3 regions of the Providencia xihuensis genome follow, and region 3 is predicted to be linked to each of the others. Evidence: predicted binding sites of a transcription regulator. Region 3 holds the regulator's gene; each other region holds the start of a gene.
What was found. The regulator LexA, encoded in region 3, represses DNA repair genes until DNA is damaged. The targets are predictions, from matches to a motif close to TNCTGTATGTACATACAGNA.
Positions count from the first base shown of each region.

Region 1 (11,175 bases), 990 kb from region 3:
TTCTTATTGCCTTAATTTCAGGGGTCTTATTTGGCTTGGGGTTAGTGCTTGCGGGGATGGGAAATCCAGCCAAAATTTTAGCATTCTTAGATATCACTGGAAATTGGGATCCTTCATTACTGGTGACGATGGCTGTTGCGATGGCGATTAGCGGAGTTTCTTATGCATGGGTGAAAAAGCGCCGAGTGAGTGTGTTAAATTGCCCGTTGCAAATTCCAACTGATCAAAAAATAGACAAAAAGTTGTTGGCTGGGAGTGCGGTATTTGGCCTTGGTTGGGGACTTGCAGGGATTTGCCCAGGACCTGCATTATTATTAACTGGCTTGGGGATCACTCAAGGAATTATTTTTACGCTGGCAATGATTGCAGGGATGTCCGTTTACCAATTTAGCCAAAAATCCTAAGCCATTTTATAGGGTTTAAGTCACAAGCAATAAAAAAACCCATCACTATGATGGGTTTTTGTGTAATACGTTTTAGTTCGATGTATTACAGACCAGCAGCTTCGCGTAAAGCTTCTGCTTTGTCTGTTTTTTCCCACGGGAATTGTGGGCGGCCAAAGTGGCCATAAGACGCAGTTTGCTGATAAATAGGGTGTAGTAGGTCAAGCATGTTGATCAAACCATAAGGACGTAAGTCAAAGAACTCACGCACTAATTGGATAAGTAAAGTCTCATCAACTTTCGCTGTACCAAATGTTTCCACCATAATAGAGGTTGGCTCAGCAACACCAATCGCGTAAGACACTTGGATTTCACAACGATCAGCCAGGCCAGCCGCAACAATATTTTTTGCAACATAACGTGCTGCATAGGCTGCTGAACGGTCAACTTTTGATGGGTCTTTACCAGAAAACGCACCGCCCCCATGACGCGCCATACCGCCGTAGGTATCAACGATAATTTTACGGCCTGTTAAGCCACAGTCACCCATTGGCCCACCGATAACAAAACGGCCTGTCGGGTTAATAAAGTATTTCGTTTCTTTTGATAACCACTCTGCTGGCAGAACGGGCTTGATGATTTCTTCCATCACCGCTTCATGCAGTTCTTTTTGTTGGATATCTTCAGAATGCTGAGTGGATAAAACAACGGCGTCGATACCCACAATTTTGTTGTTATCGTATTTAAAGGTGACTTGGCTTTTCGCGTCTGGACGCAACCATGGCAATGTACCATTTTTACGCACTTCTGCTTGGCGTTGAACTAAGCGGTGTGCATAAGTAATTGGCGCTGGCATTAGCACATCAGTTTCATTGGTTGCATAACCAAACATCAGGCCTTGGTCACCCGCACCTTGTTCTGATGGGTCTGTACGGTCAACACCTTGGTTGATATCAGGAGACTGCTTACCAATCGCACTTAAAACAGCACAAGAATTGGCATCAAAGCCCATATCTGAACTGGTGTAACCAATTTCACGAACCGTTTTGCGTGTGATTTCTTCAATATCAACCCAAGCACTGGTGGTGATTTCTCCCCCGACCATTACCATACCTGTTTTGACGTAGGTTTCGCAGGCAACGCGAGCTTTTGGGTCTTGTTCAAGAATAGCATCAAGTACTGCGTCAGAGATTTGATCCGCAATTTTGTCTGGATGCCCTTCTGATACAGACTCAGAAGTAAAGAGATGTGTAGCCATGAGTTTAATACCTTAAGAATTCGCAGAATTTATAGTTGGATGTTTTAACATCTAGACGGCTATTTTAGTCCTATGAAGTAAAAATTTCTACCTGTATTTATACAAAAAACGAATAGAGGCACAAATTAACTATCATCCCCTAGGCGTAATCCCTACTAACACGTCATAAACTAAGCAAAATCGCTTTAAATCCTTAAGGAAAGGGAGGTTTATTTTATTTGGCTGTTTTTCACTTAAAAATCATTTAGGGTGAATAGCATTATATCGATGAGCTATTTTTTGCTTATAGGTCGCCGTGATTAATAGCTCGATTTATTGCCGTTAAAATTTTATCGCAATTTCGGCATTTTGCTTTTGCTTTTTGCGTCCAATAGATGTATAAACTGCGACCGTAACGGATGGTTGTTTTTTCCCGTTATATACCAGTAGGTCAAAATAAAGCGCCTACTATCTATCAGGAATGTTTATAAACTTTTGAATTTCAATAAAACACAAGGTGATATAGCTTAAATCAACAGGTCAGCCTGCCAAAATAGTGCTACAACATTGAAATCTGAAGGGGCTAAACAGTTATATTGGGGGTTAATGGGGAATGATCCATAATCTACTGAATAACAGTATCCAACCGTCATATGCGGATCGCCGTGTGACTTTGGCGTTTACTTTCCTGTCATTCTTTACTTCATCACGAAGTTACCGTCACATCTTTAATACACCTTCAAGGCTGAGTCATTAATTTGTCAGCTTAAGGTCGTATATTGTCACTGTTTAGAATTCTAAGCACTTTTTATTAAAATCTGAGTATTGCCGTTTCCTCCGATATAACTGCTTGCCAGTGCTATGTCTTTACTGACATATATCAGGAATGAGAGCGCGCCACTCACCCCTCCATACAGGAGTTTATTATGAATGATAATATCGCACGCAAAATGCGCCAGACCTATAACATTGCGTATTGGGGCGGTGGTTACTATCAGGTGAATGAGCGCGGAAATGTCTGTGTTTGCCCAAACCCTGAAAACCCTGACACTTTTGTTGATCTTGCTGAATTAGTTAACCAAGTCAAAGAAGAACAAGAGCATTTGCGCTTGCCTGCATTGTTCTGTTTTCCTCAAATCTTACAGCACCGTTTGCGTTCAATTAATGCCGCATTTAGACGCGCTCGTGAATCCTATGGCTATAAAGGCGACTATTTTTTGGTTTATCCAATTAAGGTAAATCAGCAGCGCCGCGTGATTGAGTCATTGGTTAATTCAGGAGAACCATTAGGGCTTGAGGCAGGTTCGAAAGCGGAACTTATGGCGGTACTCGCCAACGCAGGCAAAACACAAACCGTCATCGTCTGTAATGGTTATAAAGACCGTGAATATATTCGCTTAGCGTTAATCGGGGAAAAATTGGGTCATAAGGTTTATCTTGTGATCGAAAAAATGTCTGAAATTGAGATGGTGTTAAAAGAAGCGGAAAGCTTGAATGTGACGCCTCGTTTAGGTGTGCGTGCACGTTTAGCTTCTCAAGGATCAGGCAAATGGCAAGCCAGTGGCGGCGAGAAATCAAAATTTGGTTTGGCGGCTACGCAGGTTCTGCAATTGGTGGAAATTTTACGCAATGCAAATCGGTTAGATAGCCTGCAATTACTGCATTTCCATTTAGGCTCACAGATGGCCAATATTCGCGATATCGCGACAGGGGTTCGTGAATCTGCACGTTTTTATGTGGAGTTGCATCGTTTAGGTGTCAATATTCAATGCTTTGATGTGGGTGGCGGTTTAGGCGTTGACTATGAAGGAACACGTTCGCAGTCCGATTGTTCAGTTAACTATGGCTTGAACGAGTACGCGAATAATGTGATTTGGGCAATTGGCGATGCGTGTGAAGAATTTGACCTTCCACATCCAACCGTCATTACGGAATCAGGTCGTGCATTGACAGCGCACCATACTGTGTTGGTCTCGAATGTTATCGGTGTTGAGCGTAACGAATTTACCAAAACCTCACCGCCAGATGAAGACGCACCACGCTCTTTGGTATCACTGTGGGAAACATGGGAGTCCATGCAGCACCAAGGCAATAGTCGTTCGCTACGTGAATGGTTGCATGATAGCCAGTTCGACTTGCAAGAAGCCCATACCCAGTATGCTCATGGCGTACTTGATTTAACTCAACGCGCATGGGCAGAAGAGCTATACCTCAATATTTGCCGTCGTATCCAGCAAGACTTAGACCCAAGCAACCGCGCTCACCGTCCAATCATCGACGAGCTGCAAGAGCGCATGGCAGATAAGTTCTATGTAAATTTCTCATTATTCCAATCTCTGCCAGATTCATGGGGGATTGACCAAGTTTTCCCTGTGTTACCGATTGAAGGCTTAGATAAACCGTTAGATCGCCGCGCGGTGCTATTAGACATCACCTGTGACTCCGATGGCATAATCGACCATTACGTTGATGGTGATGGTGTCGAAACCACCATGCCAATGCCAGCGTATGATCCAGAAAACCCACCAATGATTGGTTTCTTTATGATAGGTGCCTATCAAGAAATCTTAGGCAACATGCATAACCTATTCGGAGATACTGCAGCAATTGATGTGTGGGTCGATAGCCAAGGTAATATTCGTTACCTACAAAGTGAAGAAGGCGACTCAGTGGCAGATATGCTGCAATACGTCAAACTGGTGCCAGAGGTACTGTTAGACAGTTTTACAGAGCAAGTCAAAGGTACGGGGCTGAGCGAGCAGCTGCAAAAAGACTTTGTGGCAGAGTTCGAAAATGGGTTGTATGGTTATACTTATTTAGAAGACGAATAAATACTTAATGCTCGTCATATTTCGTGCTGTGGCGGTGTTGGCTGCACTCGGCTACTCGGGTCACATACTCTTGTATGCTCCCCGAGATATCCTCTCTTGCCGCCTAGCCACAACGCGAACTATTTAGCGCATCAAGAAGGTGAATAGATAATAACTTTATGCGCATAACATGACTTGTTATTTATACTGTGCGAAGTTGATTAGGTAAAAACCATTCGAACCAAATATTAAAGGGGCTTGCTAATAGGCGGGTCTATTTTGAGGAATAAAAAATGATTAATAGTACATTAGGTAATCAAGTTGATAATTCACTGGTTTCTAACGCATTTGGTTTTTTACGTTTCCCACTGAATTTTCAACCATATAGCTCAGACGCTGAGTGGGTTATTACAGGTGTGCCATTTGATATGGCAACCTCTGGCCGTGCAGGTAGCCGTCATGGGCCTGCGGCAATCCGTCAAGTATCTACTAACCTAGCATGGGAAAGCCATCGTTGGCCGTGGAACTTCAAACTGACAGAACGTTTAAACGTGGTAGATTGCGGCGATGTCGTGTTTGCTTTTGGTGATGCACAAGACATGTGCGATAAACTGCAAGCACATACTGAAAAACTGTTAGAGTCAGGCAAACGTTGCTTAACCTTTGGAGGTGACCACTTTGTCACGCTGCCACTGTTACGTGCACATGCAAAACACTTCGGCAAAATGGCGCTAGTGCATTTTGATGCTCACACTGACACTTACGGCAATGGTAGTCAATATGACCATGGCACCATGTTCTATCATGCACCAAAAGAAGGTTTGATTGACCCAACGCGTTCAGTGCAAATTGGTATCCGTACTGAGCACGATAGCGACAACGGTTTCACTGTACTCGATGCAGGGCAAGTGAATGACCGCGGTGTGGACGAGATGGTTGCGCAAATTAAAGAGATCGTGGGTGACATGCCAGTGTACCTAACCTTTGACATTGACTGCCTTGACCCTGCGTTTGCACCAGGCACAGGCACACCAGTCGTTGGCGGTTTAACGTCAGACCGTGCACTGAAATTACTGCGTGGTTTACAGCCATTAAATATCGTTGGGATGGATTTAGTGGAAGTGGCTCCCGCTTATGACCAATCTGAAATCACCGCATTAGCCGCGGCATCGATTGCTTTAGAAATGCTGTATATTCAAGCGTCTAAAAAATAATCATCCGCTTATAGCGATATAGTTAGCTATCATGAAGCCACCAAATTGGTGGCTTTTTTATGTTGGTATATTCAACAATCGTGAATTAAATAGTGGAGTTTCGCACTTTTTGCTCACTTGTTTGAGAATGATTTTTATTAACGAATACCTGCTAATTTACGAATTTGTGTACTTTTCGTTGGTGAGTAAAATAAATAGCGCTATCAGATAGTGAAATGTTTTTTATAAGTTCCAAATGGTAGATTAAAATCATTTCTTTGTAACTTATTGTTATTATTGTTAACTTATAAGTCATGGTGGACTAGTCATTTTGGCTATGAATAAGTAGGAGAACAGTATGGCTTTAAATAACAAAGTTATTTTAGTGACCGGAGCGGCACAGGGAATTGGTCGTGGTATTGCTCTGCGTTTAGCAAAAGAAGGTGCGGACATTGCACTGGTTGATTTGAAAAAAGACAAACTGCAAGATGTGGCTAAAGAAATTGAAGCATTAGGTCGTAAAGTCACGACGTTTGCTGCGGATATTAGCCAGCGTGACCAAGTGTTTGCAGCGGTTGCTCATGCAGAAGCTGAGCTAGGTGGTTTTGATGTGATGATCAACAACGCAGGGATTGCGCAAGTTAAGCCAATCGCTGATGTTCGCCAAGAAGATATGGATTTAATCTTCAAAATCAATGTAGATGGCACTATGTGGGGTATTCAAGCTGCCAGTGAGAAATTCCAAGAGCGTAAGCACAAAGGGAAAATCATTAATGCCTCTTCTATTGCAGGCCATGACGGTTTCGCTATGTTAGGTGTATATTCAGCAACCAAATTTGCGGTGCGTGCTTTAACACAAGCGGCGGCGAAAGAGTACGCAAGTTCAGGTATTACTGTAAATGCATATTGCCCAGGTATTGTTGGGACAGACATGTGGGTGGAAATCGATGAGCGCTTTGCTGAAATTACAGGCGCACCAAAAGGTGAGACTTACAAAAAATATGTTGAAGGTATCGCATTAGGCCGTGCTCAAACTCCTGATGATGTCGCGGGCTTAGTGGCGTTCTTAGCAAGCGATGACTCTGACTATATTACAGGACAATCTATCCTGACGGATGGCGGGATCGTTTACCGTTAATAGAAGGTAGTAATATTAGGATGGCAATGATAGCCGCTGTGAATTATTCACCGCGGCTTTTTATGTTATGCGGCGTGGTTTTGCAGGTCAGTTAAAATAGCGTCGGCTTGTGTCCAGAGCAAGGAACCGCCTTCTTGTGTGTATAAATGATGGCTACAGTTGAAAAAACGGTCGGCCAAAACATCGCCAAAATCAGGGGAATGCACGGTGCTCATATCCAATTCACCATACCATAATGAGGTTGGGCAGGTGATGTCTTCAGGGGTGAACTCCCAGTTCTGCAGGGAAAGCAATAAATCCTGCACATAGCCTTGATTGCCTTGAGAAAAAGCACGGCGTATACAATCGGTATAGGCCTCTAAAAAATGTGCTTCATTGTATAACTGTTGGTCGATTTCTGCACTGCAATTGAGGATAAACGCTAGTAACCATTCGCCAGTGACATTTTTCTGTAACCAGTCGGATAAGTTCTCAGGTGTATTCAGTGCTTGTTCCTGCATATTCACTACGTCAGCGGTTAATTTAGCGCGAGTCGCAGGGTATTCGAATTGGTCTTGCCCAGACACAATCGAAAGGGAAACAGGCTGGCAATAATGGGCAACCGCCATCGCGAAAACACCACCTTGGGAAAAACCCAGTACCGAAAATTGGTTAATTGCTAGGTTATCAAGTAGTGCTTGAATATCGAATGCAAAGCTTTTTAATGATTTTTTGGCGTGAAAAGTGGAATCACCGAGGCCAGCACGTTCTGGCACAATTAAGCGAATGTTGTATTTTTCCAGCAAATCTAAGCCAAAGCCAAGGTTGCCACTCATTCCTGCACCAGTACAAAAAATCACAGGAAAACCTGTTTTGGGCCCTGATTCAAACCAGCAAAGTTGACGGCCATCAGAGAGCGTCATGAAGTGTTGGCGTGGGTTAATCAACGGCACATTGTACATGGTAAATTCCTAAAACAGGCAAAGAAAGATTGGGTGATAAGATAGTTCAGTTAATAATTATTCAAACTGGCATTGTTATGGTTGCAATTTTAAAGTATTAAAGAGGTAAATTGCAAAATATTAGCTGAATAATTAACGAAAAGAGGTGTTCATGGCATTTTCGGCGTCAGAAAAGCAGGTTTTATTGGCAGTGAAAGGGGTTGGCCCGATGGTGATCAGCCGTTTGGAACAGATGGGGTTTTCATCATTGGCTCAGCTTAGTGAAGCATCTTATGATGAAATTTTAATTGCTGGTGCTGCACTTACAGGTTCAAGTTGCTGGAAAAATAGCCCACAAGCTAAGAAAGCAGTTGAAGGGGCTATCTTAGCTGCAAAGCAAGCGCTTGAATCAGGGCGTTAATTTACTTTGTGTTTCATTTTCCATTTTTTGCTGCGCAGGATATTGAGCATTTGAACGGCCATGGAAAAGAACATTGCGAAATAGATATACCCTTTAGCAACATGAACTTGTACGCTTTCGAGTATCAGTGTAAAGCCGACTAAAATTAAAAAAGAGAGCGCGAGAATTTTAACGGATGGGTAGCGTTCGACAAAGTCACCAATACTTTTTGCGGCTAACATCATGATAAGCACTGCAATAATCACTGCGGCCATCATAATAAACAGGTGATCAGAAAGCCCAACGGCGGTGATAACGGAATCGAGGCTAAAAATAATATCTAACAGGGCAATTTGTACAATAGCGCCCCAAAATGAATGCACTTGCCGCTGCGCAAGATTGTTTTCATCCTCTCCTTCAATAGTTTCAAAAATTTCTTGGCTGGCTTTCCATATCAGGAAAATTCCCCCTGCACATAAAATGATATCTCGAGCGGAAACGACATGGTCTGCAATGGTGAATAACGGGGTTGTGAGGCGTGATAACCAGGCAATTGAGGCTAATAAGGCAAGGCGCATGACCATCGCTGCAATTAGCCCTGTACGCCGGGCACTATTTTGTTGGTGAGCGGGGAGCTTACTCACTACGATACTCAAAAAAATAATATTATCGATACCTAAAACTATTTCCAAAATGGTTAGAGTGGCAAGTGCCATCCAAGCATTGGGGTCGAGTATCCATTCAAACATCTGTGTACCTTTTATTATGAAACAGGGATAAATGTTTATCGTCTGCTTTGGTACAGGCGACACCTTGTTGATTAAGTGAGATTAAAATGCCGAGCTAACAGTGGGGCGGTAAAATCTTTTTTAAGGTAGAAACCGCGAGGAAGCGTCATAATGGGTTGGCCAAACTCGCCAATGGCTTCTGTCAGAGCCTTATTGTTTGCCGCTTTTGGGCGGATTTGTAGAACTTGCCCATGGCGTGCCGTAATTGTTTCGACTTTTCCCAACACAATCAAATCCATTAATTCTTCCCAATCTTGCCGTAGTAACTGTTCCTCAAGCGGGGATGGGCTCCAAATTACTGGGTTAGCGACCCGACGTTCCGCTAAGGGAATTTGGCGTTCACCTTCAATAGGAAACCACAGTATACGCGATAGTTTACGCCGTACATGGCTATTTTCCCATGTTAAACCGCTGTTCCCTGTTAAAGGGGCAACGGAGACAAAGGTCGTTTCGAGAGGAACACCATGGCGGTCGATAGGGATAGTTTTGAGCTCAACGCCAATGTGGGCAAAATCTTGCTCCGCCTTACTACCTGCACTCGCCCCTAAATAATATTCAAGTAGCATGCCTACCCAGCCTTTATCACGTTTTAGATCGGGGGGGATAGGGACACTGGCAATTTGGGCGAGTTCACCTAAAGTATAGCCGGCAAGCGCTTGAGCCCGACTCATTAAGGTAGCTTCGTTATCTGGTGGTTGTGGTGGCGTAAATGACATAATGCTCTAAAAATTAAATGTATAAAAAACAATCAAAAATAATTCACATAACTAAGAGAGTATAACACTTTTTCATGACTATTTTTAACTGCATGATATATATGTAGTTAATGCTTTTTATCCAACGGTATTAAATTTTGTTTATCGGGTTATTCATGTTCATCCCAAGATAATCACAGGATCATACACTAGGTTATCCACAGGTTTTCTGGATAACTGTGTAAAACAGTGATTACTGTGTGTATTTACAGCCTTGACGAATGGGGTTTTATGATGTTCATCACAAAAATAGAGTAAGTTAAACACATTAGTTGTGGATAAATACGACGTTGTTTGATATTTGCTCAGTTAAAGTCCTAAGCTTTTTAGTGAAAAAATTAACCAGTGGATAACGTGTTTTTTGGGGCTTTATTTCGTTGATTTATCAAAGTTTATTAGATTTTAATTATTTTTGATAAAAACCTGATTTGGGGATATACCCTGATTGCTATAGGGTTGTTCACATGGATATCCACAGAAAAAGTGAATAACATCCTTATTATTCACTTTGGCTGTTTATAACTATCATAAATTAGACAGGTTATCCTCAGAAGGCTTAAACCATGCGGATTTAAAATCAAACCAACCAAAGGTATTCATCCTAACGCCGCGCATAGTGCGTTGACCTTGCAACTCAAGCCAGTGGTGAAATATAGGATGAAAGATTTGTGAGTCAATTAAGCTTTCACACCACGCTTCGACATCAAAAGTATTATTTCGCCATTGATTTAATTGCGTATCGAGGCTATCACCAAGGCACTGACGTAATAGTGGCATTTCATACAAGGTGGCAAAGATAGAAAACTCAAGGGGTTTAAAGAAATTGGCGGTGGCTAGCCAAATATCACTTTGGGAATTGCCGTTAAACCAGTCATCATAGTCAACAATGTTGATTTTTAACTCGACTCCTTGTTCATGCAACACTCGCTTCATAATTTGGCTGATTGCATAGAACTCGTGGTGGTGATGGTAAAATGTGACCGTTAGCTCTGTGAGGTCGTCAGGTTTGGGAAATAACGTTAGCATTTTGCTGTGATGCCAGTGCAGCAATAAACCATAAGCAGGTGCCCAATGGCGCTGGTAAAAAGGTTCACAATGAGCAAGTAGGTTGACAGGCGTGAGAAAGCTGCATAGCCATTTGCGAACGTCTTCCCGCTGTGATAACTCAGAGCGTTGATCCATCAATAAAAAATAACAACCTTCTTCCATACGGCTTTCTAAGGAATCATTATGGTGTTTATCACCATCCATTTTTAGAGTGGTACACACCATTTGTTCTGAAAGTTCAGGTACAACCCAAATGGTGACCTCATCCAAGAGCGCGCGATAACCAAAGTAGCGGTCAAAGGCGGTAATGGTCAGCTTTTGAGGCAGGTTTTTATCAACTTGGTAGGGGCCAGTGCCAATAGGGTAGCGGTTAAAGTTTTCTAGGCTTTCCCATTCTTTAGGTAAAATAGCCGCATGGTGACTACCTAACAACCAAGGCAGTTGTTTATCAGGCTGATTTAACTGAATATCAATGACATAAGGCAGTGGTGAACTCACAGATTG
Region 1 covers NZ_CP169565.1:1,459,876-1,471,050, forward strand. Annotated here, with positions in the region: gene ACE2AL_RS06365 (DUF6691 family protein) at 1-404, shown strand, start outside; gene metK (methionine adenosyltransferase) at 490-1,641, opposite strand; gene speA (biosynthetic arginine decarboxylase) at 2,547-4,451, shown strand; gene speB (agmatinase) at 4,724-5,644, shown strand; gene ACE2AL_RS06385 (acetoin reductase) at 5,982-6,761, shown strand; gene ACE2AL_RS06390 (alpha/beta fold hydrolase) at 6,827-7,702, opposite strand; gene ACE2AL_RS06395 (helix-hairpin-helix domain-containing protein) at 7,854-8,102, shown strand; gene ACE2AL_RS06400 (TerC family protein) at 8,099-8,830, opposite strand; gene mutH (DNA mismatch repair endonuclease MutH) at 8,902-9,585, opposite strand; gene sgrR (HTH-type transcriptional regulator SgrR) at 10,150-11,175, opposite strand, start outside.
Region 1: the regulator LexA is predicted to act here: its motif matches at 9,819-9,838, upstream of mutH (DNA mismatch repair endonuclease MutH).

Region 2 (11,175 bases), 1.9 Mb from region 3:
TTAATGAGGTTTATACATGTTTGAACTAATTGATAACCTAGTAAAACAAGCAGCTCAAAAATTTGGTAGCAATCTGTCTGTTTATCACCCAAATCAAGGTAGAAATGGGTTTAATGAAAAGAACTTAACTTATAAGCTAGCACATCAATTCGAATCAAGTACCACTGACGCTAATATAAATCCTGTGGCCTTTATGGAGGTTCCACTTAAGAATCCAAACAGTGAACGCTTTGACCTACATATTGATACTATTCTGATTAATGAATCCTCAGTTATTTTTGTTGAGGCTAAGCGATTATATAGTATTGAGAAAATGCGCGAGATGATGACTGATTGGGGCAGAATGGAAGAAAATAACCTAACCATGATTACCAAAAACTTTCCAAACAAAAAAATTTATAGGTTAATTGTTGCTGAATCATGGGATAGCAAAATTACTGATTGGTGGGTTGGTAAGGAAACAAAAATCAAATGGGACAGAACATGGCTTCCTCAATGTGTAGGTTCTCATCCTGTGACCGATATAGATAAACATTCAATTAGCTGGCTATATGCTATTGAATCTTTGATGGATTGATAAATAAACTAGTACATATCAACCAATAAATATCTGTGCCCCTGTTAGCTAATAACCATTAAACCATTCATAGCGACCTATAGCCGTAACTTTGTTTCCTTTCTGGTAGGTCATCAACTGAATTGAAGTGTAAAATATAGATCTCTTAGTGAGGATGAACGGGCGTTTTCGGCTAATTAGCCAGCCCGTCTAACTCACTCTATAATAAGCAAAAAATAGTTCACAAATAAAATCTAGCCTAGATATTGATTGCTAAACAATAAGGACACATCAAAACTTTAGTTATTTTCTATGAAATAGATTTTTTAAGTTTTATTTCGTGGTTAACAAAAACTTTAAGATACATACTTACATGGCAATTTTTAAAATCAGTAGGCTTTGCAGTCAAAAGCTTTTCAAGTCCAAACGATGTGGCTATCAAACGCCAAGCTACTTCATCAGCTGATCCACAATTTATGGTAAAAATGTTTTCAGAGACCCCTTTTTCTAAAGTATCCGTTAATAAGGAATGCCAACAATCAATCGCTTTTTGATAGGCTAAGTGTAATAGCTGATCCTTTTCTATTAATTTTTCAGCGTCTCTCCATAGTTTTAAATATAATCGGATGATACAAATGAAGCAGATTGTATTAAAAACAACCAGATTGCAACTCGTTCCCTTAAACGAAAAGCATTTACAATATCAGATTGATCTAGGAAAGGACCCAAAAGTTATGATGTACCTAGATGGTCCTCAAACTGCGGAAGCAAGCGAAAAAGAGTTCACTGATTCATTAACTAGAGCTAAACGAGGATTAGGATGTTGGGCTGGTTTTATGGATGGAGAATTTGTAGGATTTTGGATTTTGTGTGTGCCTTATGAAATTGAATCTACAACAGTAAAAATTATTCCATATGGTGATGATACGGCAGAACTGGGATATATCTTAGCTAGTAAGTTTTGGCGCCAAGGGCTTGGAAAAGAGGGGGCAATAGCTTTAGTTAGGTATGGTTTTGAAACATTAAATCTCTTACAAATTATATCCAGAACAGATGTTAATAGTATTGCTTCACAAGCAACAATGATATCAGCTGGTTTGCAATTTAAACGAAGGTTTAAGGTTACAACAGGTGAAGGCATTGAATTTCATGTATCTAAAGAAGAATGGAACATGAAAAACAAAGAAAAATTGTCGTAATATCATGAAGTAGTGAATAAAATCCCCAAAGATGACTTCCTTGGTAATTTTAATTATACACCACCTAAAGGGGGTAATTTTCAATAGACGATAGTAGACGTTGGAATAATGGGATTTAGTTGGAATGCTTGATTTACTTGGGATTGGAAGACGTTACTAGAAGTGAAGATGGCGGAGGAGGAGAGATTCGAACTCTCGGATGGTTTCCCATCGGCGGTTTTCAAGACCGCTGCCTTCAGCCGCTCGGCCACCCCTCCGCAATGACGTGCACTATAAACATCCTCTTCGTGGATGTAAACCCCTAACTTGTTCGTTCGCCTTAAAAATATACGCATTTCAGTCTGTTGGGTGAAAATATCAACATTTTAATTCGTTCGCTTGGGTTATGGGCTCATTTTTGCTAAATTTGTACTCTGTTTTTTTGGGATTAATAAAGTATGTTGCTGTTTAACAATCAAGAAATTGAAACGGACTCTCAAGGTTATTTGCTCGATAGCCAACAATGGTCAGAGGAACTCATCCCTTTACTTGCGCAAGAAGAAGGCATTGAACTGACTCATGAGCACTTAGAAATCATTCGTTTTGTGCGTAACTTCTACTTAGAATTTAATACATCCCCAGCGATCCGCATGTTAGTCAAAGCCGTTTCGCAACAATTTGGGGAAGAAAAAGGCAATAGCCGCTATCTATACCGGCTCTTTCCAAAAGGGCCAGCCAAACAAGCGACTAAACTTGCTGGCTTGCCTAAGCCTGTGAAATGTATTTGATTTCTTACTAATAGCGGACATTAAAATCCGCTATTGGCGCCGTTTGCCAGCTTTCACTAAAAAAATGATCAATTTTAGCCCCTGGTGGTCCACCCGCTTTCAACCAGTCATCGACAAATTCAATATCTTGCTCTGAGCCATAAATCGCAAGTTTTACACTGCCGTCTTCACGGTTGCTCACAAAACCTTTAAGCCCATTTTGATTGGCCCAATGATAGGTCTGATAACGAAAGCCAACCCCTTGAACTCGCCCATAAATATAAAAGTAACGGCCTGATGTTGTCATGTTCGCCTCCTTTTTAGAGCATAATAGTGTGGTTCTCTTTTTTAGCTGTTGTTTTTTACCCGTTGAACAGATAATCTGCTAGTGAGGCACTGCTTTCTCAACGTTGCATATAGAGACAGTGTATTGCGTTATTGCTAATTGTCCATACGTTAACTTGAAAACGCGCAACACTGCCCACATATAGATTGAAGTACAAGCAAGGCTATTAGGAGGTCGCTATGATGATCACCAGTAAATATGGGATCGGGCAACAAGTCAGACACAAACTTCTCGGCTATTTAGGGGTCGTTGTTGATGTGGACGCTGAATATTCGCTCGAACAACCACATGATGATGATATTGCCTCAAACAGTACGCTACGCGATCTGCCTTGGTATCATGTTGTTATGGAAGATGACAATGGGGATGCTGTTCATACTTATTTGGCTGAAGCACAAATTACTTATGAATCTGCAGATGACCATCCTGAACAACCTTCGATGGATGAACTTGCAGAGTCAATAAGGTCTCAGTTGCAGGCACCGCGTCTGCGTAACTAATTTTTCTTCTCATTAATGAACGCAACCGTAAAGCAGCACTTAGCTGCTTTACTTTTTAACTGTTAAGTAAAATCATTATTTCTCAAGTCCTAAAGCTGGAATGTCTTGTTTTGGGCATCTGTCCATCACAAACTTCACTCCCGCTTCTAATGCAATTTTTTGTGCCTCTTCGCTAATCACGCCTTTTTGTAGCCACAAAACATTTGCCTTAGCAGCAACGGCTTCTTGCGCGATACCGACAGCAGCTTCTGCATTACGAAATACATCCACCATATCTATTGGCTCATTTATGTCACTTAGCTTTTCATATACCAACTGGCCTAACAACGTTTGCCCTGCTAATTTTGGGCTGACAGGAATGACGTGATAGCCTTGATGTAATAGGTATTCCATGACTTCATAACTGGGTCTATTAACTTTTTCGCTCGCACCGACTAATGCTATGGTCTTCACGCTTTTTAAAATTTCAGCAATTTCTTGATCTTTCATCAAAATATCTCCCAAAACCAGTAAACTATTCACTAGCATTATGATATATCTGGTACATCTTTGCCCAATCAATTTTAACGATATTTAAAGTCCATCTGACTTAAGGGAAAACCATGGAATCAACAACCCGTATTATAGGTGCCTCAAAAAATATTGCTTTAGTTGCCCATGACCACTGTAAGTCGTCTTTGCTGTCTTGGTCTACGAAAAATACACAGCGCCTGCAAGCTCATAAACTGTATGCGACGGGAACAACAGGTAATTTGATTAACCAGCACACAGGCTTGCCAGTCACGAGTATGCTAAGTGGCCCAATGGGGGGAGACCAACAAATTGGTGCCATGATTGCAGAACAAAAAATCGACCTTTTGATTTTCTTTTGGGATCCACTCAATGCTGTACCCCATGACCCTGATGTCAAAGCCTTACTGCGCTTAGCAACCGTGTGGAACATTCCTGTTGCCACTAATCCTGCAACCGCAGATTTTCTCATCACCTCACCATTTTTTGATGAGGCAATCGATATTGTCATCCCTGATTATCAAAGTTACCTAACCAAACGCACAGGCTAATACATCGATTGCCCTGTGCCAAACACTTTCAACACAGGGCAATATCATTACGGTTTTTTCTGTCTTGGTACACCTAATTGCCTGAGCTCCTCAACAAACTCCGATGGGTTTTCAGGGTTATAGAGTAGCCAAACTTGCTGTTTTGCACGTGTTATTGCAACATACAGTAAGCGCCGTTCTTCTGCATTTTCAAATGATTCAGGTTGTGGCAATAATGCTTCTTCAATAATTGACTCTCTTGCTGGTGCAGGAAACCCATCTTTTCCACCATTGAGCCCACAAATTATAACATGATCAGCTTGTTGCCCTTTTGATGCATGGATCGTCATAAATTGGATATTCAACTTCGGCCAACGTGTTTGCGCTTTATTTAGGATCTCTGGTTTTAAATAATGATAACGCGCTAAAACCAATATGATTTCATCATCAAGCACATACCCGCTCATTTTATCTAACAAGCGCTCTAACGCCTCTTCATACAAAAGGACGACAGATTTTTTATTACCTTTAACCAAGCTGTTCAAAGGCTTATCTAGCTGGATAGGATTCTGTAAAATAAACTGGTTAGCAATGTCACCAATACGCTCATTAAACCGATAAGTGGTGTTCAGAGCACAAAGCTCCCCTTCACCAAAGTTATGTTCAAAAGATGTTGTCAAATCCAGCTCAGCACCACTAAAGCGATAGATAGCTTGCCAATCATCACCTACCGCAAACAAGGTTGTTTGCTTATTTTGTTGGCGTAACGCTTGCAAAAGCTTAGCCCTTAACGGTGAAATATCTTGAAATTCATCGACTAAAATATGTTTCCATGGACTAATAAATCGCCCTTTTTCGAGGATATTAACCGCTTGATGGATCAGCCCAGAAAAATCAACCGCCCCCTCTTCTTTTAGCGCGTTCTTCCATGCTTTGAGTAACGGAGCCATCAATTTAATACGCTTATGAAATAACTCTCGTATCCCTTCAGGGGCATTATCCACCATCTCTTTTTGGCTACCCCCATGCATTCGCATCAAACTTAGCCAGCGTTCTAAACGTGCAACGACTCTCTGGGTTATTTTTTCGTTTTGCCAGAACTCGCCATCTGGAATATCCCACATCAGCTCTTCACTCAGCCACTCTCGCCAACCTTTAGCTTGCGCTTTTTTACTTGAACACTGCTCGCGCCACTCTTTTAAGAGTAACGCTTGGCGTTTTTTAGTGTTGCTTTCTAGTTCACTGACTACAGGGGATTTTTTACTGCCTTCTCGAATAATATGGAGAGCTAAAGCATGAAAAGTTTTTGCTTGAATCTCATCTTGTTGCAAACGTAATTGAATACGCTCATTCATTTCATCTGCGGCTTTACGACCAAACGCTAACAGTAAAATTTGCTCTGGCTTTGCTAATCCCCGTAGAACTAACCAGCCCGCACGAGCCACTAATACAGACGTTTTGCCGCTTCCAGCCCCCGCAAGCACAAGTACGTTATCTTCACCATTGATAACGGATAAAGACTGAGAATGATTGAGCGGTGATGATTCCACTTGCTGAAAGAAATCGTGGTAACGAGTCAAAACAGATTCACACCATTTCTCATTGATTTGCTTACGACACTGTTGGCTATGATTCAGCCACTGTAGGCATAATTGGTACTGTACTGAACAATTTTCGAACTGCGAAATTCGGGCAAGGGGTAATGGCAGCGACGAAAACTGCTGTTTAATATTATCTTTAATCACCGTTAATTGGCGTAAACTCAACCATGCATCTTGCTGTGATATTTGCTCAATTTTATTGTTCAACTGAGTGAGAACCTCTGCACTCACTTGGCTCATCTCTCCACTCCATTGCTGCCATTTTTCATTTAAATAATGAAAAAAGCGCTGAGTTTGTTTCCATTCAGTACCATGCAAACGAATGACTTGCTCGTTTACAATTTCAAACTCTAACTCCCCCCAGACAATACCCCGCTTACAACGAAGATCGATAAGTTCATTAAAAGGGATAAGATATTGGTGATTTTCACCGCTAACTTCAATACCTGCGTTGAGTAAGCGAACCCGATTGTAGGGATGCTGAGCCAGACGCTGTCCAATCTGTGTTGATTTCAGTTCCATACGTCCTGCACCTAAGAATATCAATGACTAAAATACGTTGGCTTGATTCCAAACGGTTTTTTATTCCGAGTAAACACGCTATCCTATAAGGAATAGGGATTTTCTTACCTTTGAGGTACTTTGTGCTAACGCTGCTTACCAGTTATCGTCGTGTGCTCTATAACAGCCATATTCTATATTATATCCGAATCTTTATAGCCCTGACAGGCGCAACCTTATTACCATGGCTCTTAGGTCAAGAGCCAAAAATCACCATTCCGTTTACATTAGGTGTCGTTGCTGCTGCATTAACTGACTTAGATGATAGGCTAACTGGCAGAATAAAAAATTTAATTATTACTCTTTTTTGTTTTTTTATTGCCTCAGTTTCTATTGAACTTTTATTTCCTTATCCTCTATTTTTCTTTTTTGGATTAGCATTTTCCACCTGCGGATTTATTTTATTGGGTGCATTAGGGCAACGTTATGCCACCATTGCGTTCGGTGCATTATTAATTGCAATCTACACCATGTTAGGCGTCCCAATTTTCGATACATGGTACCAACAGCCAGCCCTTCTTCTAATAGGGGCAATCTGGTATAACCTTTTAACCTTAATCGGCCATATTTTATTTCCAGTGCGGCCATTGCAAGATGCCATTACGCAGTGTTACCAACAGTTATCTGCTTATTTAGATGCTAAAGCTAGCTTATTTGACCCCGACCTTGAAGATGATTATCAGCAATCTGTTTATGATTTAGCGCTAGTTAACAGCAGCTTAGTTAATACCATGAACCAAACAAAAAGCGCATTACTTAGCCGCTTAAAAGGCGACCGAGGGCAAAAAGGGACGCGCAATACTCTGCATTATTATTTTGTTGCTCAAGATATTCATGAGCGAGCCAGCTCATCCCATATTCAATATCAACAGCTTAGCCGTACACTTCGCCATCATGATATTTTATTCCGTTTTCAACGTTTATTAACTATGCAAGCCCGCGCTTGCCAACAAGTTGCTCAATCTGTGTTATGGCGTAAACCATACCAACACAATCCACGCTTCGAACGTACATTTGCTTACCTTGAAAATTCCTTGCAACTCCTCAAGGAACAATCCCCTACGCTCCATGAAATCAAGGCATTACATAATTTATTGAAAAACTTGAAAGGTATCGATGTTCAACTGAAAGGGCTGAGCCTTGAACAAAGCTCATGGCAACAAAATAATAAGCAAATTGAGCAATTATCTGATGAATCGCTCTCAGGTTTTAGCGATATTATTTCACGCATTAATCACCATTTAACGCCAAAATCCTCTTTATTTCGCCATGCGGTGCGAATGTCAATTTTACTTTGTACAGGTTATGCAATTATTCAATTGTTTGATATGGAAAGGGGCTATTGGATTTTACTCACCAGTTTATTTGTCTGCCAACCTAACTACAACGCCACTAAACGACGTTTAGCACTACGTATCATCGGCACGATTGTGGGTATTATTATCGGCTTACCGCTCCTTAATTTAATCCCTTCAATAGAAGGGCAGCTTACTCTCATCGTGATTTCAGGGTTGTTGTTCTTCATGTTCCGAAGCAGCCAATATGCCCAAGCCACGCTGTTTATTACTTTGTTAGTTTTATTCTGTTTTAACCTACTCGGTGAGGGCTTCGATGTCGCACTCCCTCGAATTATCGATACCTTAATTGGCTGCTTTATCGCATTACTTGCGGTGAGTTTTATTTGGCCTGATTGGAAATTTCGCCAACTGCCTCAGGTTGTGCAAAAAACCATGGATAGCAATTGCCGCTATTTAGATGCGATTTTATTACAATACTACCAAGGAAAAGACAACGGCTTAGAATATCGAGTAGCACGCCGTGAGGCACATAATAATGATGCCGAATTTGCTTCCATTGTCTCCAATATGGCATCAGACCCTAAATCTTATCGGATAACCCAAGAGCAGGCATTTCGTTTATTATGCTTGAATCATACTTTACTAAGTTATATTTCCGCCCTTGGCGCTCACCGAGAGAAAATACAAAATGAAGAGAATTTAACCTTATTAAATGATGCCATTTGTTATGTCGAATCTTCTCTACAAATTACCACGCTAGATCCATATATCGTTGATGAAAAATCAGAAAAGTTGCGTGATAGCCTCTTACACCGTATTGACAATATTTCAGCGAGTGATGATGAAAAAACATTGTTAATCATGGAGCAAATAAAGCTTTTACTTGAGCTTATTCCTGAAATAAAACAAATGATCCAGCAAATCAGTTCATCATAAATATTACCGATGAGCGGGTATTAGAATATAAAACAAGCTCTTAATACCCGCTTGATTTTCTGTTTTATGCAGTGCTGTCAATTAAACGGCTTAATTAAGCACCTTTACGATGACGCTATCACATTGTCGTTAATTCAAAACTATTATACCAGGCAATTAGCTCTTGCTTAATTGTCTTCGGTAATACTGCGCTGTGGCACCCTTCAATCGCGGCGGCTAAACCAATCAACAACTTAATACTTGGCTTATGCCTTCCATGTTGTTTTAACTTCATAAAACAGGCTTTCGCACCCACCATGCGTAAATCGTCAGCATGCAAGATCCCTATCTTCCCCAAAGCCCTTTCAACAGACATATTCATATTCGGTAAATCTTTTATTCTACGCGTTGTAACCTGCTTTTGTTGCAGTTCCTCAACAGCAGAATGGTAAGCAATTTCAATAAGTTGTAGAAGACGCTTTTCGTCACACCACATTTGCTCTGATAGCTGGTAATAACGCATTTCCAATGGGATACCTTTTTTAGTATAGACTAGCCTATCAAGCCCCGAGGCCTCAAAGTGGCTTCTCGCTAACAAACACCCTCTGAGATAAAAATGCCCATCCAGTAATAATCCCACAATCGCATCATCGACTAATAAACAGTATCCGCCAAAGTGGTTTTTGCGTTTAAGCTCACCCAACCGGTTTAATAAACGGTACAAATAAAAAATTTTTTCTTCTGATAACAACATTTACCTTAACTCCTTTTTGGGCCTGGTTAACTTTCATCCTTGAGAAAATTAATTTTATTATTTCTTTCATTACAAGCAATTACGCATAACCAATTCTGAGAGTTTCAATAAAAAATGCCAAGTAGAATGCATAGAAAAACACCAAAGTTGCGAAGCGCTTTGAAAAAATAGTCTTGATATTGGATGGATATACAGTTACTGTATGTTCATACAGCATTGTTGCGAGGTGAATTATGAGCATCTATTCTTGGAATAACACAACAGAACATTCTCTTAATAATTACACACAATCTTTCCAAACTGCGGAGCCAACCAATGGCTCAATGCAGCAAGGTATGGTGAGTGAACTTGTCTACGATGAAAAACATCCTATAATGGATTTCATCTTGTTGCCTATGCTGCGTCAGTTTGGTGTTCAATCACGTTGGTTACTGTGGTTAAGCCCAAACAAAAAACTTAGTAAACACTGGTTAGAACAAGCGGGTATTCCTACACATAAGGTTATGCAGTTAAATCATATGGCACCAATAACCACCATTGATGCAATGGAAAAAGCATTAAAGAGTGGTAATTACAGTGTTGTTTTAGGATGGCTACCTGAATTAAATGAACAAGATTTTGTTCGCTTACAAGACGCAGCACAAGAAGGTCATTCTATCGGCTTTATTATGCGCCCACAAAAGACATATAATATGGTGAGTATGCAATCAGGACAGCTAAACAACCTAAAAATTCATTCAACTCACTATCACTAACCAAGATTAAGAATTTTCTTACTAAATTTAACCTTTAGAAATATTTATCCCTAAAGTGAAATGAAAAGCATTGAAGATCAATCAGATAGATAAAAAACAATCATAATACGAAATATACATATCTCTCTGATTTATACACTAAAAAAATACTTTTTTTAACGTTTATTGCTCACTCTACTTGTATCTTTCTAAGTTCGTTGTAGACTTTAGCTTGTTAAGCTTACGGCATTATTTTTTACTTTTATTAATTTTTTGTAGATAATGTCTGCGAAACCTAGCAAGTAAATTGAACCAATGGCGAATAATAAGGCTCATTGAGGCCATGCCAATATTGGATGATAACGAGGCGTAAAAATGAAAAAAACAGCTATCGCAGTAGCAGTGGCAGTAGCCGCTTTTGCAACAGTTGCTCAAGCAGCTCCAAAAGATAACACTTGGTATACAGGTGCTAAATTAGGTTGGTCTCATTACGAAGACACTAAATTCACTCCTAACGGTGGCCCATCAGTAGGTAGTTCTACTGAGCGTGACACTTTAGGTGCAGGTGCATTTGCTGGTTACCAATACAACCAGTACATGGGCTTCGAATTAGGTTACGACTGGTTTGGTAAAATGAAATACAAAGGCGCTGACAAAGGCGACTTAACCTCTATGGGTGTTTCATTAACCACTAAATTAAGCTATCCAATCATGGATGACTTAGACGTTTATACTCGTCTGGGTGGTATGGTTTACCGTACAGAAGCTAAAGCTAACCAACGTAACTACAAAGAAACTGATACTGGCGTTGCGCCTGTATACGCATTGGGTCTTGAGTACGCAATCACTCCAGAGTGGGCTACTCGTTTAGACTACCAATGGGTTAGCAACTTAGGTGATAAAGACAATATCGGTACTCGTCCAG
Region 2 covers NZ_CP169565.1:3,061,632-3,072,806, forward strand. Annotated here, with positions in the region: gene ACE2AL_RS13890 (hypothetical protein) at 17-577, shown strand; gene ACE2AL_RS13895 (GNAT family N-acetyltransferase) at 1,192-1,755, shown strand; tRNA gene ACE2AL_RS13900 (tRNA-Ser) at 1,925-2,012, opposite strand; gene tusE (sulfurtransferase TusE) at 2,193-2,522, shown strand; gene ACE2AL_RS13910 (acylphosphatase) at 2,530-2,808, opposite strand; gene hspQ (heat shock protein HspQ) at 3,027-3,347, shown strand; gene ACE2AL_RS13920 (CoA-binding protein) at 3,423-3,836, opposite strand; gene ACE2AL_RS13925 (methylglyoxal synthase) at 3,950-4,408, shown strand; gene helD (DNA helicase IV) at 4,456-6,510, opposite strand; gene yccS (YccS family putative transporter) at 6,633-8,783, shown strand; gene ACE2AL_RS13940 (TfoX/Sxy family DNA transformation protein) at 8,902-9,516, opposite strand; gene sulA (SOS-induced cell division inhibitor SulA) at 9,750-10,271, shown strand; gene ompA (porin OmpA) at 10,626-11,175, shown strand, end outside.
Region 2: the regulator LexA is predicted to act here: its motif matches at 9,713-9,732, upstream of sulA (SOS-induced cell division inhibitor SulA).

Region 3 (11,175 bases):
GATAATATCAATCAATCGATGGAAAACTTGAAAAAGCGTTAAGTTTCCAATTAAAAGGCGATCATGAAGATCGCCTTATCGTTTTTTGATCGGATCGTGTGGATTATTCGAATAAGTTACTGTGTAATGTACGAACGATATCTTCCGCATCATCACCTGGAACTAACAAGCAAATATTGTGGCTGCTTGCTCCGTAGCTGATCATACGAATATTGAAGGACTCTAATGCACCGAAAATTTGTTTCCCGAGTCCATTCACTTGCGACAGTTCATTACCGATAATTGCCACTAGCGCTAAGTTTTCTTCCACTTCAACACGGCATAATGCAGAAAGCTCTGTCATGAGAGCGTTGGTGAGTAAGCTGCCATTTGTCCCTGTTGAACCTGTGGTATCTAACGTTAATGCAACGCTCACCTCTGAAGTGGTAATTAAGTCCACGGAAATATTGTGGCGCAATAAGATAGTGAAAATTTCTGCTAAGAACCCACGCGCATGCAGCATTTTCAGGCTATGTAATGTTAATAATGTTTGTTTACGACGCAGTGCCAATGCCCTAAATTGCGGTGGATTCGTGGTTTTGTCACTGACAATTGTCCCACCCGCTTCTGGAGCTTTACTGGAGCCTACGAACACAGGGATACCTGAGCGTACCGCAGGTAGTAATGTGGCTGGATGCAGAATTTTTGCCCCAAAAGTTGCCATTTCTGCCGCTTCATCGAAGGCGATTTCATCAATACGCTGTGCATTTGCTACTACGCGCGGATCAGTGCTGTAGATACCAGGAACGTCTGTCCAAATATCGACACGAGATAAATTCAATACTTCAGCCAATAGGGCTGCGGTATAGTCGCTACCACCGCGTCCCAATGTGGTTGTTCGGCCTTTTTCATCGCGGCCAATAAAGCCTTGCGTAATCACGACTGACTCGCCTAAGCGAGTTTGTAAGTGTTGTTCTGAAAGGGCTTTTAACTGGTTGAGATCAGGCTCAGCACGTCCAAAACTGTCGTTGGTTCTCATGATCTTACGCACATCAAACCATTGTGAGTTGGCATTGCGTTGGCGTAGAACTTCAACAAAAAGCAGAGTCGACATCAATTCCCCATGGCTTACCATTTCATCTGTCAATGCATCTGAAGTGGCAAGAGATGCAGAATCTGCTAAATGGGCAATGTTATCAAGTAAGCGATTGATTTCTTCACGAATAACCTCTGCAGTCTGTAAGTTATCAATAATTGCATATTGAATATCTTTAACCTTTTGCAGTAGCGCATTGCGTTTATCAGCGTCACAACCTTCAGCCAATTCAATCAATAAGTTAGTAATGCCTGCGGAGGCGGAAAGTACCACAACGCGCACGTTGGGGTTGGAAAGAACAATATTTGCGCTGTTGTTCATTGCCTCAAAGTTCGCGACACTGGTGCCACCAAATTTTGCAATAACAAACTGATTGTTGTCTGACGAAGACGCTACGGTATTCATGGTGTCAATCCCTTTGGTTAAACCTAAACTTTATATAGATTTATCGGGTAAATAGAATCGCGTCAATCAAGAATCGAAGCAAATCAGTAATTCTAATGATGGGGGGGTTATTATCGGTTTTCGTCATACGCGTCATCCTTCAAGCTGCATGGGTGTTGACTACGTTCAGATAGCCGAATCACATACTTGTGTATGCTCATCGGTCTATCTTCACTTGTCGCCTACATGCAACTCGAATGATTTAGCGTATGTAGATTAGTGGCTTTTTCAAGCTGCATGGGTGTTGACTGCATTCAGATAGCCGAATCACATACTTGTGTATGCTCATCGGTCTATCTTCACTTGTCGCCTACATGCAACTCGAATGATTTAGCGTATGTAGATTAGTGGCTTTTTCAAGCTGCATGGGTGTTGACTACGTTCAGATAGCCGAATCACATACTTGTGTATGCTCATCGGTCTATCTTCACTTGTCGCCTACATGCAACTCGAATGATTTAGCGTATGTAAATTAGTGGCTTTTTCAAGCTGCATGGGTGTTGACTGCGTTTAGATAGCCGAATCACATACTTGTGTATGCTCATCGGTCTATCTTCATTTGTCGCTTTTTTTAAGCTAAATGGCATTGAAAGTGCGTATTTCATATAAAAGGGATAATTAAGTCTGGAAAAGTACGGCAGAATTGGGGAATATCAATATAACGCAGAAAACCGATAAGCCCTGTTTCCTTGACGGGTTACAATCTATTTCTATTGAAAATTGTTTGGAGAGTGTTATCCATGAGAAGTATTAATCCAAGCCAGACGGCTGCATGGCGGGCGCTAGAACAACATTTTGCGCAAATAAAAGATGTGCATATGCGTGATTTGTTCGAGCAAGATAAAGACCGCTTTACCAAATTTTCGGCAACGTTCGATGGTCAAATCTTAGTGGATTTCTCCAAAAATAGAATAACGCAAGAAACCTTAGACAATTTATTAGCACTGGCAAAAGAAACTGAGCTAGAAAGTGCCATTAATAGTATGTTCAAGGGTGAAAAAATCAACCGCACGGAAGACCGTGCTGTGCTGCATACGGCTTTACGTAATCGCGACAACACACCAATTTACGTAGATGGTAAAGATGTGATGCCTGACGTTAATGCTGTGCTGGAAAAAATGCAGCAATTTAGCCAACGCATTATTAGTGGTGAATGGAAAGGCTTTACGGGTAAGGCGATTACCGATGTTGTGAATATCGGGATTGGCGGTTCTGACCTTGGCCCATTCATGGTGACTGAAGCATTACGCCCTTATAAAAACCATCTGAATATGCACTTTGTTTCTAATGTGGATGGCACGCAAATCGCTGAAACGTTGAAAACACTGAATCCAGAAACGACATTGTTCTTAATTGCGTCTAAAACATTCACTACGCAAGAGACAATGACTAATGCGCATTCAGCTCGTGATTGGTTCTTAGCATCTGCAAAAGATGAAAGCCAGGTTGCTAAGCACTTTGTGGCACTTTCCACCAATGGTGAAGAAGTCGCTAAGTTTGGTATTGATACTAACAATATGTTTGAGTTTTGGGATTGGGTTGGTGGCCGCTACTCATTATGGTCAGCGATTGGTTTATCCATCATTTTATCTGTCGGCTTTGATAACTTCGTTCAATTATTGAATGGCGCTCATGCAATGGATAAGCATTTCACCCAAACACCACTGGAGAAAAATATCCCCGTATTGTTAGGGTTGATTGGCATTTGGTATAACAATTTTTTTGAATCAGAAACTGAAGCGATTCTGCCATACGACCAATACATGCATCGTTTTGCGGCATACTTCCAACAAGGCAATATGGAATCCAATGGTAAGTATATCGGCCGTGATGGAAAACCCGTTTCATATCAAACTGGCCCAATTATTTGGGGCGAGCCAGGGACGAACGGGCAACATGCGTTTTATCAATTGATCCACCAAGGGACAAAAATGATCCCTTGTGACTTTATTGCGCCAGCAGTCACACATAATCCACTGGGTGACCACCACGAGAAGCTGCTTTCTAACTTCTTTGCGCAAACAGAAGCGCTAGCATTTGGAAAAACGCGTGAAGTGGTCGATGCTGAATTTGCTGCGCAAGGCAAATCAGTGGCCGATATGGAATATGTGGCACCGTATAAAGTATTTGAAGGTAACCGCCCAACGAACTCGATTTTACTCAAAGAAGTTACGCCATATTCATTAGGTGCGTTAATCGCGATGTATGAGCATAAAATCTTTACTCAAGGGGCGATTTTAAACATCTTCACGTTTGACCAATGGGGCGTAGAATTAGGTAAACAATTAGCGAGCCGCATTCTGCCTGAATTAGAAAGCAGTGAAAAAGTCAGCAGCCACGACAGTTCAACCAATGGCTTAATTAACAACTATAAAGCTTGGCGTTAATGGTTTATTGAAATTACGTCGTGAAATTAAGCGGGAAGTGTTGGTGGCTTCCCGTTTTCTTTATTAGAAGAAACATCAGAATAAGTTAATGTCAGCTAGATTATTAAAGTATTAACGAATTTTATTTTTGTTTATAACATGTTATTAATTATGGAATCTTTCACTATTTTTTTACAATTTGTGTTGAATTTGTGACTTTTTATATAAATTGTTAGCTAACTTTAACCTTGTAGCAAAACAACGTGATATTCTACTTGGTAAGAAATACAGAAATCATAACCATGTTATTCATGGTGGAATTTACGTAATGGATGAAACGCTATTTACCTCGCAGCCAATTGAATGGATTGCGCAGGATGATGAAAGAGTTCCCGCTAACATGCTCGATTGGTTACTTGAACTTGGCTCCATGACAAAACGTTTTGAACAACATAGCCAGAAAGTGACTGTCATTCCATATTTAGAACGCTATGTATCGCAAGTGATGCTGAGTACGGAAGAAGCACAAAATTTACCTGCAAGTCATCGTTACTGGGTGCGCGAAGTGGTTATGTATGGAGATGGTACTCCGTGGTTGCTTGGTCGTACGGTCATTCCGGAAGAAACACTCACCGATGATGACCAGCAATTAGTGGATATTGGTCGGATGCCATTAGGGCGCTATTTATTTAGTCGAGATAACCTAACGCGTGATTACATTCATATTGGTCGTTCCGCAGAACGTTGGGTTCGCCGCTCTCGATTAAGGTTATCCGATAAACCTTTATTGTTAACCGAGATATTTTTACCAGAATCACCTGCATATCGTTAATTATCCAAACTATTTCAAATTATAGATTTTGGCAAAACACGACACTAATACACAAAAATCCGTGATTTGCTCAACTGAGTGGTGTGAACACCTACCTATTTTGAAGTATGATGGAGTGAGAAAAGGAGCACGACAAAGTGGAGGGAAGTATGACGCTAAGTAAATGGCATGCATACAGCCGTTTAATGCGTATTGATAGACCCATCGGTTCACTGTTATTACTTTGGCCGACGTATTGGGCACTCTGGATAGCTGCTCAAAGCACGCCCAATTTGCACATTTTGATTGTGTTTACTGCGGGGGTGTTTTTCATGCGCGCCGCAGGTTGTGTGATTAATGATTTCGCTGACCGACATTTTGATGGTCATGTGGAACGCACCAAACATCGCCCATTACCCAGTGGGGATGTGACGGAAAAAGAAGCTAAAATTTTGTTTGCAAGTTTAGTGGGTGTGTCCTTCTTGCTGGTTTTAACTTTAAATTTAATGACAATTTGGTTGTCCATTGCGGCGCTTGCTTTGGCATGGATTTACCCTTTTGTTAAAAGAGTCAGTCATTTACCTCAGGTTGTACTGGGCGCAGCATTTGGCTGGTCGATTCCAATGGCCTTCTCTGCGGTGGGTGAAACACTTCCGTTAGTATGCTGGGTATTGTTTTTCATAAATATTATTTGGTCAGTGATTTACGACACGCAATATGCCATGGTTGACCGTGACGATGATTTAAAAATCGGCGTGAAATCAACAGCCATTTTATTTGGCCAGTATGACAAATTAATTATTGGGTTACTGCAATTACTGATGGTCGGCTTGCTGGTGGCTGTGGGATCATTGGCTGCTCTGGGGAGCATTTACTATTTTTCTCTGGCGCTGGTTGTGGGGTTATTTGTTTATCAGCAAAAACTGATGATGAACCGCGAACGAGCTCCCTGCTTCAAGGCCTTTATGAATAATAACTTCGTTGGCTTGATTTTGTTTATTGGCATCATGGTGAGCTATTTTTAGCAAGTGAATGATGTTCAATAGACCAACAAAAAAGGTAATGTTTTTCAACATTACCTTTTTGTTTTTTATCGGTTTACAAAACCAGATTAGTCTTTTTCTGGCTCTGTGATTTGAGCGGACTCATCGGGCTTAGCCACTTTTTTCTCTTCTGAAAACTCATCGTCTTGGCTAACACTTTCAATGGTTAAACGGATTTCTGGGGACATTAACCGCGCAAGAACCGCATACAGTTTTTTAGCGTTAGTGGTGAAGATATCATTTTCATTGTTATCGATATAGCCTTCTTCTCTAAGCGTATCAACGAGCGTTGAGAATACTGCTTTATCAAAGAACTCAGGGGCATTAATACCGTGAAGTACAGAGAGACGTTGTGCAAGAATACGGCTTTCTTTTTCCAACGTATTACGGCTTATTTCAGGGCTGGCATTGAGTAATGACAGCGTGATTGCGTAGCGTTGTAATGTTTCACGGACACCAGCGGCTAAGAGTTGTAATGGACGAATACGGCGTGGGTTCAATACCACCATTTCGTCGTCTCTTAGACAGATAAGTTTTTGATTATTTAGCTCATCAATCAGAGTATCGACTGTTTCACGCAGCTGTTCGTCGTTATAACGCATAAACAGTTCAGCTTTTAAGAACGGATAGATTTGGCTGACTTGATGGTGAATTTCTTGACGACTGATACGCTCATGGTGCAACACAATACTGGTGATCAGTGACGGTAACACCAATAAGTGGTGGATATTATTACGGTAGTAGGTCATTAATACGGCATTTTCACGAGGAAGAATAATAATATCCCCCATGCTGTCTTTTTCTACCTCGAATTTATCCATTTGCAACGCGTGTTCGAGCAGTTGTTCAGCCGTTTTATTTGGCGTAGTCGCATCGGCGGTGTATGGAACATTGCGTAATAATTGCAGATAACATTCCACTTGCTCAATTAACTGCTCACGGGTTAATGAACGTTGACGTGAGGCCAGTAAAGCCGTTGCGCACAAGTTGATAGCGTTAGCTGCGGCAGCATTATTGATATTCACCATGATGTTATCTGCTAACGAGCTGACTGTTGGGTTTAACCAAGTTGGGCGCTGCGGCTCAATAGGGTCAATCGAATCACGCCAATCTGGCACGCGTTGGTTAAGGTAATGAGAAAGGGAAATTGGCTGGCCAAAGTTCACATACCCTTGACCTAAGTTACGCAGCTTGCGCAAGCCGCGGATCATTGAAAATAAGCCTTCTTTCTCTTTTTCTGCACCGCGCAGCTCTTTTGCGTAAGTGCCTACTTCCATCACATGTTCATAACCAATATAGATAGGTACGATAGTGATAGGGCGCGAATCACCACGTAGCATGGCTTGCAGTGTCATTGATAGCGTTCCCGTTTTTGGCTGTAATAAACGGCCAGTTCGGGAACGTCCACCTTCAACAAAATACTCAATAGAGTAACCGCGAGCAAATAACTCACTTAAATACTCACGGAAAACCGTGGAATAGAGTTTATTTCCTTTAAAGGTGCGGCGGATAAAGAAGGCACCAAGGCGGCGGAAAATTGGGCCAGCTGGCCAAAAATTCAAGTTGATCCCTGCGGCGATATGCGGCGGGACTAAGCCTTGATGATAAAGAACATAAGACAGCAATAGGTAGTCCATGTGGCTTCGGTGGGAAGGCACATACACAATTTCATGGCCATCTTGCGCTAATTGGCGAACGCGCTCAGCATGCTGCACATTAATGCCTTGATAGAGGCGGTTCCATGTCCAGCTCAGTACACGGTCAGTTAAACGCACGGCTTCATAGGAGAAGTTCGCAGCAATTTCTTCCATCATATTCACCGCATTTTGCTGTGCTTTTTTCAGTGGAATTTTTTTACTGCGTGCTTCATCTTCGACTGCTTTTTCAATCGCTTTTGAGGTCAAAAGCTTATTGAATAGTTCATAGCGTGCGGGCAATTTCGGGCCGACAGCCGCAAGGCGTTGGCGGGAATAGTGAATGCGGGCGACACGCGCTAATTTATTCGCAATAATGGTATCTGTGCCGTGGTCTTGCGCCATTTTCCCGATGGAAACGGGGGGCGATAGGCGAACAAAGCTATCACGACCTAACCACAGGACAGCAAAGAATTTTTGCACTCCGTTTAATAGCTTCAGTGGTGGTGCAGGGGTATGCCCTTCACGACCTGGAGAGCGCCCAAACATAACCGATGCAGGGAGCATTTGAATATCCAGATTCGGATTGTTTTTATGCAAATCTAAATACGCATGGAATGTTTTGACGGAATCTTTACGCGGATCTGGTGAGTAATAACGAAATACGCGTGGGCCATCATCGATAAACACATAAGCAGGAAGCTTTGTTCCATTGATGTCGTTATCAACCAAAGGGTCAGGCAGACCGATAGCCAAGCATTGATGCCGTAGCGTTAGGAGGTCGGACTTAGAGTGATAAGGCAATACATACAGCGTTGGCCTGTTGGTATCAAGCTGCAGCTCTGTAATTGGGTCCGATGGAATTAGTTTACTTTTTACCAATAATTTAAGTGGTAAATTCAACGTGTTGTAATATATTTTACGCCATAGTGACATAAATGATTATAGCCTCTTGTTAACAATGCTGCTCAATCATACCAGAAATCCACTGGTAGATCTGTTACTGACGATTCACTTTGACTGTAAAAATCGATTATTGTTTGAATTTTTTAAGGAATAAATATGGCAAGTCAAACTAAGGGTTTTACCCGCGTGATTAAAGCAGCAGGGTACTCCCTTAAGGGGTTAAAAGCGGCTTGGATAAATGAAGCGGCATTTAGGCAGGAGTCTGTTGCCGCAGTCATTGCGATTATTATCGCCTTTTGCTTAGATATCAGTTACGTGGATAGAATATTGCTGATCAGCTCCGTTGTGCTGGTGGCTATCGTCGAGTTACTAAATAGTGCAATAGAAGCTGTTGTTGATCGTATTGGCAGTGAATATCATGAACTTTCAGGGCGCGCTAAAGATATTGGGTCAGCGGCTGTATTCATCAGTATTGGTTTAGCGTTATTTATATGGGCACTGATTTTATGGCAGCGTTATTTTTCTGCCTAGCCAATAAACGTTGTTTAGAGTCGAGAAAAGAGAGTCAATCGATAGCAAATGCCTAAATTCAGCAATTTAACTGTTTCAAATCTTCATTTACCTGTATATACTCACAGCTTGACTGTATAAACAAACAGGGGAACGGAATGAAAGCACTGACGGCTCGACAACAGCAGGTTTATGATCTGGTGCGTGACCACATTTCGCAAACAGGTATGCCTCCTACACGTGCTGAAATAGCAGCAAGTCTTGGTTTTCGTTCGCCTAATGCGGCAGAAGAACATTTAAAAGCCTTGGCTCGCAAGGGTGTAATTGAAATTGTTTCTGGGGCATCACGAGGCATCCGTCTACTTCTTGAAGAAGAGGCTGAAGATCAAGGGTTACCTTTGATTGGGCGCGTTGCCGCTGGCGAACCTTTATTGGCACAAGAACATATTGAAAGTCATTATCAGGTTGATCCTGAACTTTTCAAACCTCACGCAGATTTCCTATTACGTGTGAATGGTATGTCGATGAAAGACATCGGTATTATGGACGGTGACTTATTAGCAGTTCATAAAACACAAAATGCGCATAATGGCCAAGTGATTGTTGCGCGCATTGATGATGAAGTGACTGTTAAACGTTTTAAACAACAAGGTAATCGTGTTGAGTTAATCGCTGAAAATCCTGAGTTTGCGCCGATTGTTGTCGATTTACGCGAGCAAAGCTTCACCATTGAGGGTTTAGCAGTTGGGGTGATCCGTAATAGTGATTGGTATTAATTCTTAGATTATCAGGTAGGTAGCGGCGCGCTGCTTGTTTGATTTTTCCATTATTGCTGGCAGATTTCACATTGATGTATAGAGATCTGCCTGCTTTACTTAGTTCTTATCTTTTATATCCTTTTTTATACTACTTTTCGTATTCTTTTCTTATATAAGTAATGTCGTGGATTCTACAACGTTATTTGCTACTTTTTTTTGCAGTGATCGGTTGCTCATGGTCATGGCTACAGTGTGCGTGGTCTTTGCAGCTATCAATTTCATCACACTTTTTACATAAACCATGGTTTTCCACAACAGTATGCCTTAAACGGAACTGATTAGTTTCCGCTAGGCTAATAATGGCGGCTTCTATTGTTGCGCAATCACTTTCAGTCACACTACCGCAATGATCACAAATTAGCATCACTGAGATATGACTTGGGTTATCAAAGTGATGGCAAACAACGTAGCTGTTGGTTGACTCTATTTTATGAATAAAGCCTTGCTCCATTAAAAACTCAAGCCCACGGTAAACAGTGGGTGGTTTTGCTTGTGGTTCAACTTCACGCAGCAAATCTAATAAATCGTAGGCACTGATAGCTCCGTGTTGCTGTGCAATAAGACGTAACACGGTTTCTCTCTGTGGAGTCAATCTAACGCCCCTTGATTGGCAGATACGCTCTGCCATCACAAGTATCTTATCTTCACTCATTTTTTTCATTTTTGACTCCAACTTCGAAAACTAAGTATCGACTATAGGAACAAGTTTATCATAGTTTTCTGACTGAAATAGCTTGAAAAGAGAAAGTAGAAGGGAGAAGGGCATGTACTCAACTGAATTTTGTTAGATAAAAATGAAAAATAAAAGAAATAATAAATGGAGAAAACAATGAATATATTTTTATTTATTAATAATAAATATTGGAATTCTATAGATACGATAATAAATATTAGGCAAAGAATTAAATCTCTGCCTAATATATTATGGGTTAGTATTTATATTCAATACCTAACCAATAGTTGCGACCTTCTTCAATATAGCCATTGGTATATTCATAAGACTTATCAAATAAGTTATTCACTGAGCTATTGACGGAAACGCCTTGCCCTAAGTCATAATCTAAACGCAGGTCAGTTTTAGCAAATCCGCGCACTTTACTTTCAGCATCCACATAGTTAAATGCCCAGCTTCTGGCTTCTTCAGTCACCGTAATACTAAACGGTTCGTAAGGGGTAAATTTCACCCAAGCAAAGGCTTTATGGGTTGGCAGCTCAGCCACATGCTTGACGCTGTAGTGTTTTGGATCGGCATGAATATACCCGTAGCTTAAACCTGCTTCCATCCAATCGGTAATTTGGCCTGTCGTGCCTAAATCAATACCGAAGTAGTCGACTTTTCCGCTATTGCGGTTTTCTAATAAAGGATTTCCATTTTTATCAGTACCGACACGATGTGCCATAATAGCATCTGAGACATGGTTGTAATAAATGCTGGAGGTATATGACCAAAGAGGAGAGATATGGCCTTTGTAAGTTAAATCGTAAGTCAGCGCACGTTCTGCATTTAGATGTGGGTTAATAACAAAAGTGACAGGTGTTTTCATTTTTTCTTTGGTATAACGCTCTTT
Region 3 covers NZ_CP169565.1:467,939-479,113, forward strand. Annotated here, with positions in the region: gene ACE2AL_RS02050 (tetratricopeptide repeat protein) at 1-42, shown strand, start outside; gene lysC (lysine-sensitive aspartokinase 3) at 104-1,480, opposite strand; gene pgi (glucose-6-phosphate isomerase) at 2,260-3,906, shown strand; gene ubiC (chorismate lyase) at 4,205-4,717, shown strand; gene ubiA (4-hydroxybenzoate octaprenyltransferase) at 4,867-5,721, shown strand; gene plsB (glycerol-3-phosphate 1-O-acyltransferase PlsB) at 5,808-8,309, opposite strand; gene ACE2AL_RS02080 (diacylglycerol kinase) at 8,436-8,810, shown strand; gene lexA (transcriptional repressor LexA) at 8,948-9,565, shown strand; gene zur (zinc uptake transcriptional repressor Zur) at 9,747-10,268, opposite strand; gene ACE2AL_RS02095 (TonB-dependent receptor plug domain-containing protein) at 10,537-11,175, opposite strand, start outside.